2 regions of the Streptomyces sp. NPDC048637 genome follow, and region 2 is predicted to be linked to the other one. Evidence: riboswitches for the same ligand, from Rfam matches in the RefSeq annotation. Region 2 holds a riboswitch; the other holds the start of a gene.

Region 1 (7,703 bases), on a different contig from region 2:
GAGGCGCTGCGCATCCACCTGGGCCAGGAGCCGGTCTGCTGGAGCCAGGAGCCGGTGCCGACCGGTCACGCGGCGGCCTACTCGGTGCCGGTCGGCAAGGGCGGACGGATCGTCCGGGTGCGCGGGCTGGACGCCGTACGCGCCGACCCCCGGGTGGACCACGTGGTGCAGACCGTCAGCCCCGGTGACCTGCTCCGCCCCTACCCGGACTGGGCCGGGTACCCGGCCATCGTGCTGTCCCACCACGAGTCGGACGCCGCCACCGTGGAGTTCCGCGACCACCTCGCGCGGACCCTGCACGTCGAGTACGAGGAGGAGAGCTGAGCACGCAGCAGCCGTACCGCCGGAGGACGCTCATGAAGGGGCTCCGCACCTCCCTGAGCGGGCTGCCGCGCCCGTTCTGGTGGCTCTGGGGCGAGACCCTCATCACCTCCGCGGGCGGGTTCGTGCTGCCCTTCCTGGCGATCTACCTGACCAGCGTGCGCGGGTACTCGGTCGCCTTCGCCAGTGTGGCCCTGACCGTGTTCGGGGTCGGCAGCGGAATCGCCTCGCTGGTCGGCGGTGTGCTGGCGGACCGTCTCGGCCGGCGGTCGGTCCTGCTGGCGAGCGAGGTGCTGGCCGTGGTCGGCATGCTGGCACTCGGCACGGCGCGCACCCAGGCCATGGTGCTGGTCGGCACGCTCGTGGTGGGGGTGGGGCTGAACGCCACCCGGCCGGCGCGGGCGGCGGCCGTTGCGGACCTGGTGGCCGGGGAGGACCGGAACCGGGCCTTCTCGCTGCTCTACTGGGGCACCAACCTGGGGTCCTCCGTCGCCGCGGTCAGCGCCGGGATCGCCGCCGAGCACGGCTTCTTCCTGCTGTTCGCGGTCAATGCGGTCGCCAACCTGGCCGCGGGAGCCGTGGTCTACCGCTGCGTCCCGGAGACCCGCCCGGAGCCGACCGGGCCGCGCCCCGGCACCACGGCCCTGCCGGCCGGGGCCGTCTACCGCGACCGGCCGTTCCTGGTGCTGCTCGGTTCGGTGCTGCTGCTGGGGATACTGTTCCAGCAGCCGCTGGTCGCCCTGCCGCTGACGATGACGGCCGACGGGCTCTCCCCGGCCTCCTACGGACTGGCCATGATGATGAACGGCCTGGTCATCGCGGTCTTCCAGATACCGCTGACCCGCCTCGCGGGGCGTCTGCGCCCCGAGTTCGCGCTGGCCGCGGCCAGCGCGCTCACCGGTATCGGCCTGGGCTGCACCGCCGCCGTCCACTCCGTGCCGGGGTACGCGGCGACCGTGGTGCTGTGGAGCCTGGGTGAGATCGTGATCTGGCCGACCTGCATGACCTTGGTCGCCGCCCTGGCGCCACCCCACCAACAGGGCGCCTACCAGGGCTGGTTCCTTTCCGTGTGGAGCGTCTCCGTGGCCCTGGCACCGCTGCTCAGCTCACAGCTGATCGGGGCCTTCGACGGCACCACCGCGGTCTGGGCGGCCTGCCTGGCCCTGGCCCTCCTGGCTGCCGCCGCCCACCTCCTCCTCGCCCGGCTCCGCCGGCCGGACTTGACGAGGGGAACCGGCTGATCTTGTCGGCATTTCCGGGGCGCGTGCGTTTCTCCGGAGGAGGCGGGGCGGCCGGCTGACCGGCCGCCCCGCCTCACGACGCGTCCCTCACCGCAGTTGCCGGGTGATCTCCTGGGAAAAGGCCGCGACCCGGGTGTAGACGCCGGGCGTGGGGGTGGCGGCATTGCTCTTGGCCAGCCAGCTGACGATCCCGATCAGCTTGCCGCCGGCGACGAGCGGGCCTCCGCTGTCGCCTTCGGCATGGTGGGCGCCGGTGACCGCGTTGTTGGCACAGACGTGCATCGTGGGGCCGAAGTCGCCCCCGGGATTGAGCCGTTGGCATGTCCGGTCGGGCAGGACCCGCAGGTGCGCCGACCGGAGCACGTTCGCCTGGCGGTCCTCGTTGTCCAGCAGGCCCCAGCCGTAGACCCGGGCGCCGGTGCCCGGGCGGTACAGACCGAGGTCGGCAGCCGTGGCCACGGGCAGCGGGGTGTACTTCGGGGGCATGGGCCTATCGAGCGTGAGGACGGCGACATCGTTCTCCAGGTGGCGGCCGAAGCGCGGATGGATCCAGGCCTTGGTCACCTTGCGCATCCGGCCCTCGTGGTGGCGCAGGTCGGTACGGCCGGCGACCACCCCCAGATCGGTGGGGGCCTCGTCAACGACGCAGTGCGCGGCGGTGACGACTTTCGTCGGAGTGACCAGGGTGCCGCCGCAGAATTGCCCCGAACGCGGATAGGTGTCGGTCTGCCGCCACAGGTTGACCGTGACGGTCCATGGTGCCGCTGCCGTGCCGGCTTTCTGTCCGCCGATGACGGCCTGGGCGGTGGGGGCCGGCAGCACGGCGAAGCCGGCGCCGACGAGCAGCGTGAGACATGCCAGGGCCGACCGGCGCAGGTACCTGTGTCGTGTCATCTGAATACTCCCTGCTTCCCGTTATCCGGCGATCCGGCTCTGGAGGAGCGGGTAGTAGGCGGCCGACTTCACGGCGACGCCCGGGTAGAGGCGGCTGGTGCAGCTGCCGCCGCCGCTGATGACGCCGACGAGCCGCCCCTTCACCACGACCGGTCCTCCGCTGTCCCCGCTGCATGCGCTGACTCCGCCCGCCGGGTAGCCGATGCACATCGTGTAGGCCTTGTTGTACCTGCGGGTGCCGTACGCCGTGATGCACTGCTCGTCGCCCCTGTTGGGGATCAGCGCGGTCTGCAGCGGCGGCACCCGGCGGTCGTCGTCGCGGCCCGTCGTGGAGCCCCATCCCAGGACCCTGTTGGGCGTGCCTTCCTCGTACAGCTTCTGCTGTGCCGGGGTGGCGAGCGGCAGGGTCCGGTACGGCATGGGGGCGTTGAGGGTGAGGACGGCGAGGTCGTGCGCGTACGTGGCGCCGTTTCCTTCGGTGTCGGCCTTGGGATGGATCCACAGCTTCGCCACCTTGCGGACGGTGCCCTTGCGGGTGTCCCGCAGGTCTTCCCGCCCGCCCACCACACGAACGCCCTCGATGGTGGCCGGGCTCACGCAGTGGGACGCGGTCAGCACCTTGCGCGGCGCGACCAGCGTGCCCGCGCACTCCGCTTCCTTCACGTCCTGCGACGTCAGAGCGACCGTCCAGGGATATTTCTTGATCTCGGCGCGGTCTCCCCCGACGACCGCGGCGGCGGGCGGGGTGGCTGACACCACCAGCGCCGCCCCCGCCAGGACCGCGCCCGCCACGATGCCGTGGCGCCTTCTCGCTTTGCTCATGGAGCCTCCATTGGCGATCGAACAAAGTCGCCCATGGAGAGGCTGTGGAGGGCAGCGCGGTTGCCTGACACGGCGGACGGGCCACGCATGGCGAGAACTGCCCGCCGGACAACGGCCGTTGACCGATCAAGGGCCGCCGACGAACAAGATCACATGGGCGTGCCCGTCGAGTGCCACCCCGCACCCCACTCCCCCGCACCGCACTCCCCTGCACCGCATGACTCTTGCTGTGTAAGATAGTGCGCCATGGAGGAGGCATCCGCTCCACGCGCCCAGTGGCTCAGCTGCGTGCTGGGCATGTGCCGATCCCCAGTCACCCACACCGCGGAGAAACCATGACGCCGACTGTCGAAACCGTGATCCCCCAGGCCATGGCGACATGGCGCCGCCTCGGGGTCGATGAGGACACAGCCGCCGAGATGGCCGAGGATCTGGCCGCCGACCTGACCGCCGCAGCACACGACGGCCGGGACGCCGGTGCGGTCATCGGGGACGACGTGGACGCGCTCGCCACCTCCTGGGCGGTCGAGCGCGGACTGCCGCCCCTGCACTGGCGCGTGAAGGAAACCGCGGTCGCCGCGGCCGGAGGAGCCTTCGTGCCGGCCATCCTCGCGCTGGTGTTCTGCTTCCTGTCGTGGGATCACACCTTCGACCCCTGCGCGAGCTGGGCCGAACCTGGCGGAGGGACGCCGGGCACCTGCCGCAGCACCCTCGAATCCCCCTGGATGTGGGCCGGCTGGGCCGGCTGGGCCGGCTGCGCGCTCCTCGCCTTCTTCATGATCCGGCGCACCGTGAGCGTGACGCTCCAGCACCATCTCGCCCCCGCGCGCGAGGCGACCCTGCGGGCCCTGCCCAAGGCCCTGCCCGTCATCATCGTGGCAGGGGCCCTGGTGGGCGGGGGGATCGGCCTGCTGGGCGAGCCCGTACTGGGGTATTTCGCCATCCTGGCCCTGCCGGTCGCGCTGGTCGGCATGCTCGGCACCGTCGCAGCGGGAGCTGCCCTGCTCCGGCACCGGACCTGCCCGACGAAGGAATTCCCGGCGCAGCAGCCAAGGCCCGGACGCCGCCACCTTTGACTCGTCGGTGTTGAAGAAGCTGCTGACGGACGGGTGGCCCGCACGGTCGGCATGGACGAGCCGGCCGTCCCTCCGCACGCTGCAACGGCCCCAGATACGGATCTCGGGGTTGGCGCCGAGTTCACTCGTCGGCAGCTCCACAACCGTCGAGAACACGTTGGCCTCCGTGTTCGAGTCCACACCGGTCCACGGCGAAGGGCCGCCGAGATGAGGCGCGGTGATATCGATCGGATTCAGGGCTTGCCGGCCTTCCCGGTGCACGCAGATTCCCCACGCTGCGTTATCGGCAACAACAAGACAACGACCGGGTCACTCTGGCCGTCCGCCTCGCGCCCTTTTGTCCGCGACTCAAGGAAACGTAATATCACCTGGTCATCATCGCGACGGGAGACAGGAAGCCGGTGAGAATCCGGCACGGTCCCGCCACTGTGACCGGGGAGTGGACCCTCGACAACGCCACTGCGCGCAGCGCGGGAAGGCGGGGGGAACGTCGATCCGGGAGTCAGGAAACTGGCCTGTCGCGGGCCCGTTCCGAGGAGCGCGGACTCCCCAGGAGGCTTTACGTGTACGACCGCATGCCCCGTCCCTCTTTCTCTCCCCCGTCTGCTCCGCTCCGCCGCGCCCTGTGCGCCGCCGCTGCGGCCGCCGCCCTGCTGTCCGGCTGTGGCACGACCTCGGGCAGCCCCGGAGACGGGAAGCCCGCCGCCTCCCCGGCGAAGGGCTTCCCGGTCACGATCGACAACTGCGGTACCCGTACGACCTACAAGAGGCCGCCGGCAAGGGCGGTCACCATCCATCAGCACCCGGCCGAGCTGATGCTCGCGCTCGGGCTCAAGGAGCGGATGGCCGGAACGTCCTTCCCTGACTCGGCCGTCCTTCCTCAGCTCAAAAAGGACTTCAACTCCCTGCCGGAGCTGGCGAAGAAGGAACCGTCGTTCGAGACCGTCCTGGAGAAGGAGCCGGACTTCGTCTACGGCGGCTACGGCAGCGCGTTCGCCGAGAACGAGGGCCGCTCCCGCAAGGCGTTCACCGACGCCGGTATCGACACCTACCTCAACCGCGAGTACTGCGGCAAGAAGCAGGTGTCCGTGACGGACATCTACGCCGAGATCCGCACCATCGGCACGATCTTCGGCGTACCGGAGCGGGCCGACAAGCTGGTCGCCGACCTCCAGGGGCGGATCGCCAAGACGGAAAAGGCGGTCAAGGGCGCACCGGCCGTGCCGGTGTTCGTGTACGACAGCGGCGACAAGACGGCGTTCACCCCGGGCGGCAAGAGCCTCGGCACCGAGCTCATCCGGCTCGCCGGCGGACGGAACATGTTCGCGGACCTGGACGACGTCTTCGGTGACGCGTCCTGGGAGCAGGTCGTCGCCCGCAAGCCCGAGGTGATCGCGATCTATGACTACGCGGGCACCGGAAGCGTCGAGCAGAAGAAGAAGTTCCTGCTCTCGCAGCCCGCCCTCGCCGACGTCCCCGCCGTGAAGAACAAGCGGTTCGTCGTGCTGCCGCTGACCGCCACGCTGGTCGGTGTCCGAGCGCCGTACGCGGTCGAGGACCTGGCCCGCGGGCTGCACCCGGAGAGGTTCCGGTGACGGCCCCTGCACAGACCGCTCCCCCCACCACTCCGGTCGCAGGCGGCAGCGGCGGTGCGGACCGGCCGCGCCGATGGTCCTTCGCCGTCGCCCTCGCCGTCCTCGGTGCTCTGCTGCTGCTGTCCGTCACGGCGGGGATGGCCATCGGGTCGGTGCAGGTGCCGCCCGGTGAGGTGTGGGGCATCGTGACGCACGCGCTGGGCGCCGACTGGTCGGAGCCGGTCTGGTCCAAGGCGCGCGAGACGATCGTGCTGGAGGTACGGGCACCACGGGTGCTGCTCGGGGCGGTGACGGGTGCGGGGCTCGCTGTGGTGGGCGCCGCCATGCAGGCGCTGGTGCGCAACCCGCTGGCGGAGCCGTATCTGCTGGGGGTTTCCTCGGGTGCGTCCCTGGGCGCCGTCATGGTGATCGTCTTCGGGGTGACCCTGTTCGGGCCGGTGTCGCTGTCGGCCGCCGCGTTCGCCGGGGCGCTGCTGACGCTCCTCCTCGTGTACTCGACGGCCCGCGCGGGCGGGCGCATCACGTCCGCGCGGCTGGTGCTTTCGGGGGTGGCGGTCGCGGCCGTCCTCACCGCGGTGATGGACCTGTTGCTGCTGACCACCGACCGGGGCAACGAGGCGCGAGCGGTCCTCGCCTGGACCCTGGGGGGTCTCGGCGGCGCGCAGTGGGACACGCTGTGGCTGCCGGGCGCGGCGCTGCTGCTGGGCATCGTCGTCCTGCTGGTCCAGGCCCGGTTTCTGAACCTGTTGCTGGCGGGCGAGGAGGCGGCCACGACGATGGGGCTGGACGTGGCCCGGTTCCGGGCCCGGATGTTCGTCCTGCTCTCCCTCGTCACCGGAGTGCTGGTGGCGGCGGCCGGGCCGATCGGCTTCGTCGGGCTGATGCTGCCGCACATCGTGCGGCTGTTCGTGGGCGGTGACCACCGCCGTGTGCTGCCGACGGCCGCGCTGGCCGGAGCGGTGTTCCTGATCTGGGCCGACGTCGCGGCACGGACGGTCGCCGCCCCGATGGAGATCCCCGCCGGCGTACTGACGGCCCTGTGCGGCGGGCCGTTCTTCCTGTGGCTGATGCGCCGGGACGCCCGGCGGAGCACCGACCGAGGAGTGGGATGACCGCGACCGAACTCGCCGTGGAGAGCGTCACTCTCACCGCCGGCGCACACCACCTGGTGCGTGCTGTCTCGCTGACGGCCCGGCCGGGTGAGGTGGTCGGGCTGGTCGGCCCCAACGGCAGTGGCAAGTCCAGCCTCCTGCGCGCCGTCTACCGCGTCCTGCGCCCCGACGCCGGGTGCATACGCGTGGACGGCGCCGACGCCTGGTCACTGCCGGTGCGCCGGCTGGCCCGCACGCTGGCCGCAGTGGTCCAGGAGTCGGGTGCGGACTTCGACCTGACCGTGCGGGAGGTCGTCGCGATGGGCCGCACACCGCACAAACGGCTGCTCGACGGCGACACCGCCGAGGACGCCCGGCTCATCGCGTCGGCCCTGGAATCGGTGGACGCCGCCGGCCTGGCGGACCGGCCCTTCGACCGGCTCTCCGGGGGTGAGCGCCAGCGGGCGCTCATCGCCCGCGCCCTGGCCCAGCAGCCCTCCCTGCTCGTCCTCGACGAACCGACCAACCACCTGGACATCCGGCATCAGTTGGAGGTGCTCGGCATCCTGCGGCAACTCCCCGCCACGGTCCTGGTGGCCCTGCACGACCTGAACCTCGCCGCGTACTACTGCGACCACCTCTACGTCCTGCGCGACGGCGAGG
Region 2 (7,703 bases):
CGTCAGGGAGAGTTGAACGGCCGTTTTCGAGGTTCCGAACGAGGTGACGATCTGAGGGAAGCCGGGCGCGTACATGTCGATCGCGAACGGCGATACCGCCGAGAGCCCGCCGAGGACGAGCACGAGTCGCCCCGTTCCGGTCCGAGCACTCGCGGTGTCGATGCTGACGGTCATCGGTCTCCATCCGAGGGTGCCTGCTGTGAGCGATACCTGGATCGCACGGAAGGACTCCCCTCTGTCGCGTTTGTCGTCGTGTCGCAGCTGTGGACATGGCCGCGCCGGGGCCGTCGCTGCCACCGACCGGATTCGGTCGAGGCGCTGCCGCTCCTCGGCGATGGAGGAATCTGTCCGGTCGGCGACGCCGAAGGTTCATACCGAACGTGACGCCGAAGTTCCTGCCGAACGTGACGCCGAAGGTCATGCCGAAGCGTGGCGCCGAAGGTGATGCTCACGACAAGGCGACGGCGGTGCGACCGCTGCGTCTCACATCGTCGGTGCCGGGGCCGCGCCGCAGTGTGGAGCGAGGGGGCCGGGGATGTGGAGCGCGGTGCCTGCCCCGACGGGTGTCAGGAGTGCGCCCGCCTGAACCGGGCGGGGGTGGTGCCCCGGTCGCGCCGGAAGGCGTAGCCGAAATTGCTGGGTGAGGCGTAGCCGACCTCGTGCGCGATCCGGGCCACCGGCCAGTCGGTCTCGACGAGCAGAGCCGCGGCCCGGTCGAGGCAGCGGCGTCGGTGGTACTCCCTCACCGACGTCCCGTACAGCGCGCGGAACCCGGTGCCGAGGCGCCGGACCGACATCGACGACGCACGGGCCAGACCGGCCAGCGTCGGCGGTGCGTGGCGTTCCCGCCAGAGCAGCTCGGGGACGCGGCGCAAGGCGGCCACCTCGTGGTCGTCCAGAGCGCGGTCCCGGGCGTCTGCGGGCGGCGCGGTGACCGTGAGCCCGTCGATCAGTGCGGCCAGCGCCGCCACGAGCCGCGATTCCATGAACAGCGGGCGCCCCGGGGACGAGCGCCGGTGCAGGAAGATCTCCTCCAGCGGACCGGCCACCGGGCGCAACGCGGCGGACCGGCCCAGATACCGCTCGCGCGCGGCCTTCTCCGGTCCGATGGCCGGTAGGGCGCCTGTGCCGAGACCGCCGAGGTAGGACTCCAGCCCGGTCCAGGACCCGGTGATCGACACCGCCCGGTACCGCTCAGCGTCGCCGTGTGCGACGACGCCTTCGGTGGCACAACGGGGGCTCAGCGACACCGAGCGGGCGTGCAGGTCGCCGGCGCCGGCGGTGGCGTCCCTGATGTGCATGCGCCCGTCGACGCAGTGCTCCAGCTCGAAGTGGTCGCCCGGGAAGGCGTACCCGACCTGGTGCCCTCCGGCGAAAGCGACGTCGTAGCGGACGATGTGGAACCCGCTCCGCAACGACGTCACCTCGATCGTGCCGTCGCCGACCTCCGGACGGAGCCGGTGCCGGACGGTGCCGTCGCGGCTTTCGTCGGCCTGTGCGATCGACGCGTAGTACGCCGCGTACGTCGCATCCAGCGCGGCGGAACCGACCGCGCCGGCGAGCTGGTGAACCCGGGTCACGAGCGGGCAGTTTACCCCTCCCCCAGCACCTGGAGCGTGTTCATGAAGACGGCTGCACGGCACGCGCACCGGCCGGCCTTGCTCCTCAACGACCGTGCTGCGGAGGGCCTACGCCTCGTGCCTGGACGGGGAGGACTGCCTGGCGCACGGGCACCTCCTCGGCGCGCTCGGCCAGCGCAGCGGATGAGGGCCGGCCAAGAGGAACACCGGCGTCGCAGGCACCCGCCTCCCCGACACGGACCCCGCGCCGGCTTGTCTACCCTGGACCCGCAGCTGGTTCGCCCCGCCCGCCAGTCGGGGTGTCGTAAGAGGGAAGCCGGTGGGAGTCCGGAACTGCCTCGCAGCGGTGAGTGGGAACGACCGCCGTCATGAAGCACTGGGTCCGTGTGTGGCCCGGGAAGCGACGGCCAGTAGGTGTCCCGTCCTTCGGGAGGTGCCCACGAGTCCGAAGACCTGCCACTGCTCGTGCGGGGTGCGATCACCGCGCACGTATCCACGGCGACCCGGTAGCGGGACGTAGAGCGAGTGGTGCGTTCTCCCCACCCTGCCCAGGGCAGGAGTGGGCGGGCCCGCCTCCCGTTCACGGCTCGGGACCGGTCCTCACGATCCTCACGACGACTCGCGAAGGAGAGTTTCGTGCCCGGCGATCCGAGCATTCCCTCCGTCCCCTCCCCCGGAACGCCCCGCCCCGGCGGGCCCTGTGTCCTGCTCAAGCACGGTGAGATCTTCCTCAGGGGCCGCAACCGGCACCGGTTCACCGAGCGGCTGCACGACAACCTCCGCAGCGCCTTGCAGGGCATCGGCGGTTCCACGTGGATCAAGTCCGGTCAGGACGTCACCGTGCTCGGTGGTGAGGTCCCGCTGGAGGACCTTGTGGAGCGCGCCCGCCGGGTGATCGGGTTCAACTCGGTGGAGCCCGCCCTGCGCGTCCCGAGCACCGTGGCGGACCTCACCACGGCAGCCGTGGACGCGCTCGCCGGCGTCCGGGCCGAGCGGCCCGGGATCAGTTTCGCCGTGCGGGTCAAGCGACGGGACAAGAGCTTCGAGATGACCTCGTCGCAGTTCGAGCGGTTTCTCGGGGCGCGGGTCCAGGAAGCTCTGGGAGGTCTGCCGGTGAATCTCTCCAGCCCGGATGTGCGGGTCTCGGTCGAGATCGATCGTAAGGAGAGTTATGTCTCCTGGACCCGACACCAGGGGCCGGGCGGACTGCCCGTCGGTTCCAGCGGACGCGCCCTGGTGTTGCTCTCCGGTGGCTACGACTCGCCGGTGGCGGCCTACCGGGCGATGCGTCGCGGACTGCGCTGCGACTTCGTCCACTTCACCGGTGCTCCGTACACGAATGCCGCTTCCGTGTACAAGGCTTACGCGCTCGCCCGGGAACTCAACCGCTACCAGCCCGGTGGGCAACTGCATGTCATCGCCCTCGGCCACGCGCAGAAGCAGTTGGCCATCGCGGGGGCCGGCCGGCTTCAGGTCGTCGCACAGCGACGGCTGATGGTCCGCGCCGCTTCCGCGCTGGCGGGCCGGCCCCGTGCCGAGGCCCTGGTGACGGGCGACAGCCTGGGGCAGGTGGCCAGCCAGACCCTGGCGAACATGGCCGCCGTCGACGAGGCCGCCACCCTGCCGGTGCTGCGGCCGCTGGTCGGCTGGGAGAAGCAGGAGATCATCGACGAGGCCCGGTCCATCGGCACCGCGGAGATCTCCGTGCTGCCGGACGAGGACTGCTGCAAGCTCCTCGCCCCGCCCCGGGTCTCCCTCCGGGCCGGGCTGACGGGCCTGCGCACAGTGGAGAAGCGGCTCGACCTGGACGACGTGGTGGCGGGTCTGCTGCGTGAGGTGCAGGTCATGTACCCGGGAGAGACCGGCGGGGACGGGGAGACCGGCGCGGACGACGGGGACGGGGAGGCCTGCGCGGACGGCCCGGACGGCGGACCCGCGTCCGGCCGCCCCGGTCCGGCCGTGTGCGCGGCGGAGCCGTCCGGGGCGGTGCCGTCATGACCGGGGAGGGCCTGCGGCGGATCCGTGTGATCGGGATCGGCTCGGGAGATCCGGAGCATCTGACGCTGGCCGCCGTGCGGGCCATGCGGGACTGTGAGGTGTTCTTCCTGCTCGACAAGGGCGCGCGGGCGTCCGAACTGACCCGGCTGCGCAGGGAGCTGGTGGCCGAGCACGCCGGCCCCGGGCACCGGGTGGTCGAGGCCGAGGACCCGCGGCGCGACCGCTCCCCCGCGAGCCCGGCCGGCTATCAGGCGCAGGTCGTGGACTGGCGCCACCGCCGCGCCGCCCTGTACGAGCGGCTCCTCCGGGACGAGCTGGCACCGGGCCGGACCGGCGCGTTCCTGGTGTGGGGTGACCCCGCGCTCTACGACAGCACGATCGACACGCTGGAGGAGGTCGCCGCCCGGGGTGCGGTGCCCTTCACGTACGACGTGATTCCCGGGGTGAGCAGCGTCTCGGTGCTGGCCGCGCGCCACCGTACGACGCTGACCCGGCTCGGCCGTCCGGTCCGGATCGCCCCCGGGCGTCACGTCGCCGGGTCCGGGCTCGCCGCGGGCGAGGACGTCGCCGTGATGCTCGATGTCGGTGCGGCGCTCACCGCCCACCGGGAGGAGGGCTGGTGGATGTACTGGGGCGCCTATGTCGGCACACCTGAGGAGCTGCTGGTCTCCGGTCCGCTGGCCGAAGCCGCCGACCGGGTACTGGAGTTGCGTGCCGCGGCCCGGGAGCGTCATGGCTGGATCATGGATGCCTGTCTGCTGCGCGACGACGGTCCCGAGCCGTCGGAAGGTGCCGGTCCAACGGCCTCCTGCTAGCTCCGCTCTGCCGTCACCTCCCGCTGCCGTGAGCTGCCTCCTGATGCCCGGCCCCCGGCCGGCTGTGCTGCGGTGCGCGGCCACTTGATGCCCGTGTCAGGCGCCGGTGCGCTTCCACCGCCCCCGTTCTCGGGCCGTCCCCACGGCGCGGTGACGGCAGCATCAGGCGCCCGCTTCACCTTCGGCGTGGGCCCCGCCCTGAGGCATGGGCCCACGCCGAAGGCGGTCCGCCACTCAGCGATGGAGGAACTCCGGCGGCCGCTTGTCGGCGAAGGCGCTCATGCCCTCCTTCTGGTCCGCGGCCGCGAACACTGCGTGGAACAGCCGCCGTTCAAAGCGGACGCCCTCGGTGAGGGTCGTCTCGAAGGCCCGGGAGACCGCCTCTTTCGCCATCATCGCTACGGGAAGGGACATTCCCGCGACGGTCTCGGCGACCGCGAGGGCCTCGCCGAGCAGGTCGTCCGCGGGGATGACCCGGGAGACCAGGCCGGCCCGCTCCGCCTCGGTGGCGTCCATGGTGCGACCGGTCAGGCACATCTCCATCGCCTTGGCCTTGCCGACGGCGCGGGTCAGCCGCTGGGAGCCGCCGATGCCCGGGATGACGCCCAGCTTGATCTCCGGCTGCCCGAACACGGCGGTGTCGGCGGCCAGCAGGATGTCGCAGAGCATGGCGAGTTCGCAGCCACCACCGAGGGCGAAGCCGGAGACGGCCGCGACTGTCGGGGTGCGCAGCCCGCCCAGCCGGTCCCAGGCGGTGAACCAGTCGCTGAGATACATGTCGAGATAGCCCTGCGGGGCCATCTCCTTGATGTCGGCTCCGGCCGCGAACGCCTTCGCCGACCCGGTGAGGACGAGGCAGCCGACGTCCGGGTCCCGGTCGAGGGCCTCGGTGGCCGCGACGACTTCGGTCATGACCTGGAGGCTGAGGGCGTTGAGTGCCTTGGGGCGGTTGAGGGTCACCAGGGCGGTGCGGCCCTTGCGTTCGACGAGGATGGTCTCGTACGCCGTCTCCTGGGGAGGGGTCATGCGGGGGTGCCGCCCTTCTCGTAGTTCTCGGGTCCGGTCCTGTGCTCGGTGGTGGCTTCGTCCCTCAGGGTCCGCAGGATCCCAGAGAAGTCCTCGTCCGCGCCGCCTCCCGCCGCATACGCGGCGTACAACTCCGCCGCCTTCAGGCCGAGTTCGGCGGGTACGCCGCCCGCCCGTGCGGCGCCGGCGGCCAGGCCGAGGTCCTTGGCCATCAGCGAGGCTGCGAAACCGGGCAGGTAGTCGCGGTTGGCGGGGCTGGTGGGGACGGGTCCCGGAACGGGGCAGTTGACGGTCAGCGCCCAGCACTGGCCGGACGCGGTGGAGGCCACGTCGAAGAGCGCCTGGTGGGACAGGCCGAGGCTTTCGCCGAGGACGAAGGCCTCGCTGACAGCGATCATCGAGATGCCGAGGATCATGTTGTTGCAGATCTTCGCGGCCTGTCCCGCGCCGGTCCCGCCACAGTGCACGGCCTTCCGGCCCATCGCGGCGAGCAGCGGCTCGGCCTCGGCGAACTCGGCCTGCGCACCGCCCACCATGAAGGTGAGGCCGGCGGCCTCGGCGCCGACCACACCGCCGGAGACAGGGGCGTCCAGGGCGCGCATCCCGGCGGCGACGGCGGCTTCGTGGGCGGAGCGCGCATCGGCGACGTCGATGGTCGAGCAGTCGATGAACAGCGTGCCGGGCCGGGCGGCGGTCAGCAGCCCCTCGTCCCGGTACAGGGCCAGGACATGACGCCCCGCGGGCAGCATGGTGATCACCACGTCCGCCGCGGTCGCGACCGCCACCGACGAGCCGGCGGCCTCGACTCCGGCGGCGGCAGCGGCGGCGAGGAGGCCGGGCACCAGGTCGAAACCGATCACGCGGTGGCCGGCCTTGACGAGGTTGGCAGCCATCGGGCCGCCCATGTGGCCGAGACCGATGAAGCCGATGGTGCGGGTGTCGCTGTTCACCAGGGCACCTCCTGCGCCGATGCGAGTGGGGCGAGTCCGAGCCCGGGTCCGGGTCCGGGTCCGGGTCCGGGTCCGGACTGTGCGGACGGTGCGGACAGTTCGGGCGGTGCGAAGAAGCGGTCCACGTCCGCGTCGCTGACCTCGGCCAGCGTGCCCGGTGACCACTTCGGGGCCCGGTCCTTGTCGATGACCTGGGCCCGGATGCCCTCGGTCAGGTCGGGCGAGGACAGGGCGGCGCAGGAGATCCGGTACTCCTGTTCCAGCACGCGTTCCAGGGGCCCGAGCTGCCGGGCCTGGCGCAGTGCGGCGAGCGTGACCTTGAGGGCGGTGGGTGACTTGCCGGTCAGGGTCTCGGCGGCCTGCGCGGCCTCGGGGGCGGGGTGGGCGCGCAGACGGGTGAGGATCTCTTCCACGGTGCCGGCGCGGTAGCAGGAGTCGATCCAGGCCCGCTGCCCGCCGAGTTCGCCCGGCGGTGGCTGCCGGACGTAGCGTTCCAGGGCGTCGCGGACCGCGGTGGTGGTGAGGTCGGCGAGCAGCCGGGGCAGGAGGCCGGCGGGGACGAAGTGGTCGGCGAGGCCGCACAGCAGGGCGTCGGCAGCACCGACCGGTGTGCCGGTGAGCGCCAGGTGGGTGCCGAGTTCGCCGGGGGCGAGGCCCAGCAGGTAGGTGCCGCCGACGTCGGGGACGAAACCGATGCCGGTCTCGGGCATGGCGACCCGGGAGCGTTCGGTGACGATACGGATGCTGCCGTGGGCGGAGACGCCGACGCCGCCGCCCATCACGATGCCGTCCATGACGGCGACATACGGCTTCGGGTAGCGCGCGATACGGGCGTTGAGCCGGTATTCGTCCCGCCAGAAGGCGGCCGAGGCGCTTCCTCCGGCGCGCGCGTCCTCGTAGATGGCGCGGATGTCACCCCCCGCGCACAGGCCGCGCCCTCCCGCGCCCGTGAGGACCACGGTCTCGACGGCGGGGTCGTGCTCCCAGCTGGTCAGCGCCTGGTCGATGCGCTCGACCATCGGGTGGGTGAGGGCGTTGAGGGCGCGGGGCCGGTTGAGGGTGATGCGGGCGGTACGTCCTTCGGTGGTCAGGAGGACGGGCTCGTCGGCGCCGGTCATCGCAGCGCCTCCGTCATACCGCGGGCCACGATGACACGCATGATCTCGTTGGTTCCTTCCAGGATCTGGTGCACCCGCAGATCGCGGACGATCTTCTCGATGCCGTACTCGCTCAAGTAGCCGTATCCGCCGTGCAGTTGCAGCGCACGGTCGGCGACGGCGTAGCCGGTGTCGGTGGCGAACCGCTTGGCCATCGCGCACAGCTGCGGGGCCGCC

Evidence for each region. A riboswitch is a leader RNA that binds a small molecule or an ion and turns the genes downstream of it on or off. The one in region 2 is predicted to bind cobalamin.
Region 1: linked by a shared signal. The riboswitch ahead of AB0C46_RS28095 (ABC transporter substrate-binding protein) and the one ahead of thiI (tRNA uracil 4-sulfurtransferase ThiI) in region 2 are both predicted to bind cobalamin.

What each region holds. Positions count from the first base shown of each region.
Region 1 covers NZ_JBEZHQ010000027.1:3,340-11,042, reverse strand. Annotated here, with positions in the region: gene AB0C46_RS28120 (ATP-grasp domain-containing protein) at 1-324, shown strand, start outside; gene AB0C46_RS28115 (MFS transporter) at 357-1,562, shown strand; gene AB0C46_RS28110 (serine protease) at 1,650-2,456, opposite strand; gene AB0C46_RS28105 (serine protease) at 2,478-3,278, opposite strand; gene AB0C46_RS28100 (hypothetical protein) at 3,614-4,354, shown strand; cobalamin riboswitch at 4,707-4,888, shown strand; gene AB0C46_RS28095 (ABC transporter substrate-binding protein) at 4,930-5,949, shown strand; gene AB0C46_RS28090 (iron ABC transporter permease) at 5,946-7,061, shown strand; gene AB0C46_RS28085 (ABC transporter ATP-binding protein) at 7,058-7,703, shown strand, end outside.
Region 2 covers NZ_JBEZHQ010000043.1:21,399-29,101, reverse strand. Annotated here, with positions in the region: gene AB0C46_RS34600 (multidrug effflux MFS transporter) at 1-174, opposite strand, end outside; gene AB0C46_RS34595 (helix-turn-helix transcriptional regulator) at 567-1,580, opposite strand; cobalamin riboswitch at 1,838-2,056, shown strand; gene thiI (tRNA uracil 4-sulfurtransferase ThiI) at 2,217-3,578, shown strand; gene cobF (precorrin-6A synthase (deacetylating)) at 3,575-4,393, shown strand; gene AB0C46_RS34580 (enoyl-CoA hydratase) at 4,628-5,419, opposite strand; gene mmsB (3-hydroxyisobutyrate dehydrogenase) at 5,416-6,369, opposite strand; gene AB0C46_RS34570 (enoyl-CoA hydratase/isomerase family protein) at 6,366-7,487, opposite strand; gene AB0C46_RS34565 (acyl-CoA dehydrogenase family protein) at 7,484-7,703, opposite strand, start outside.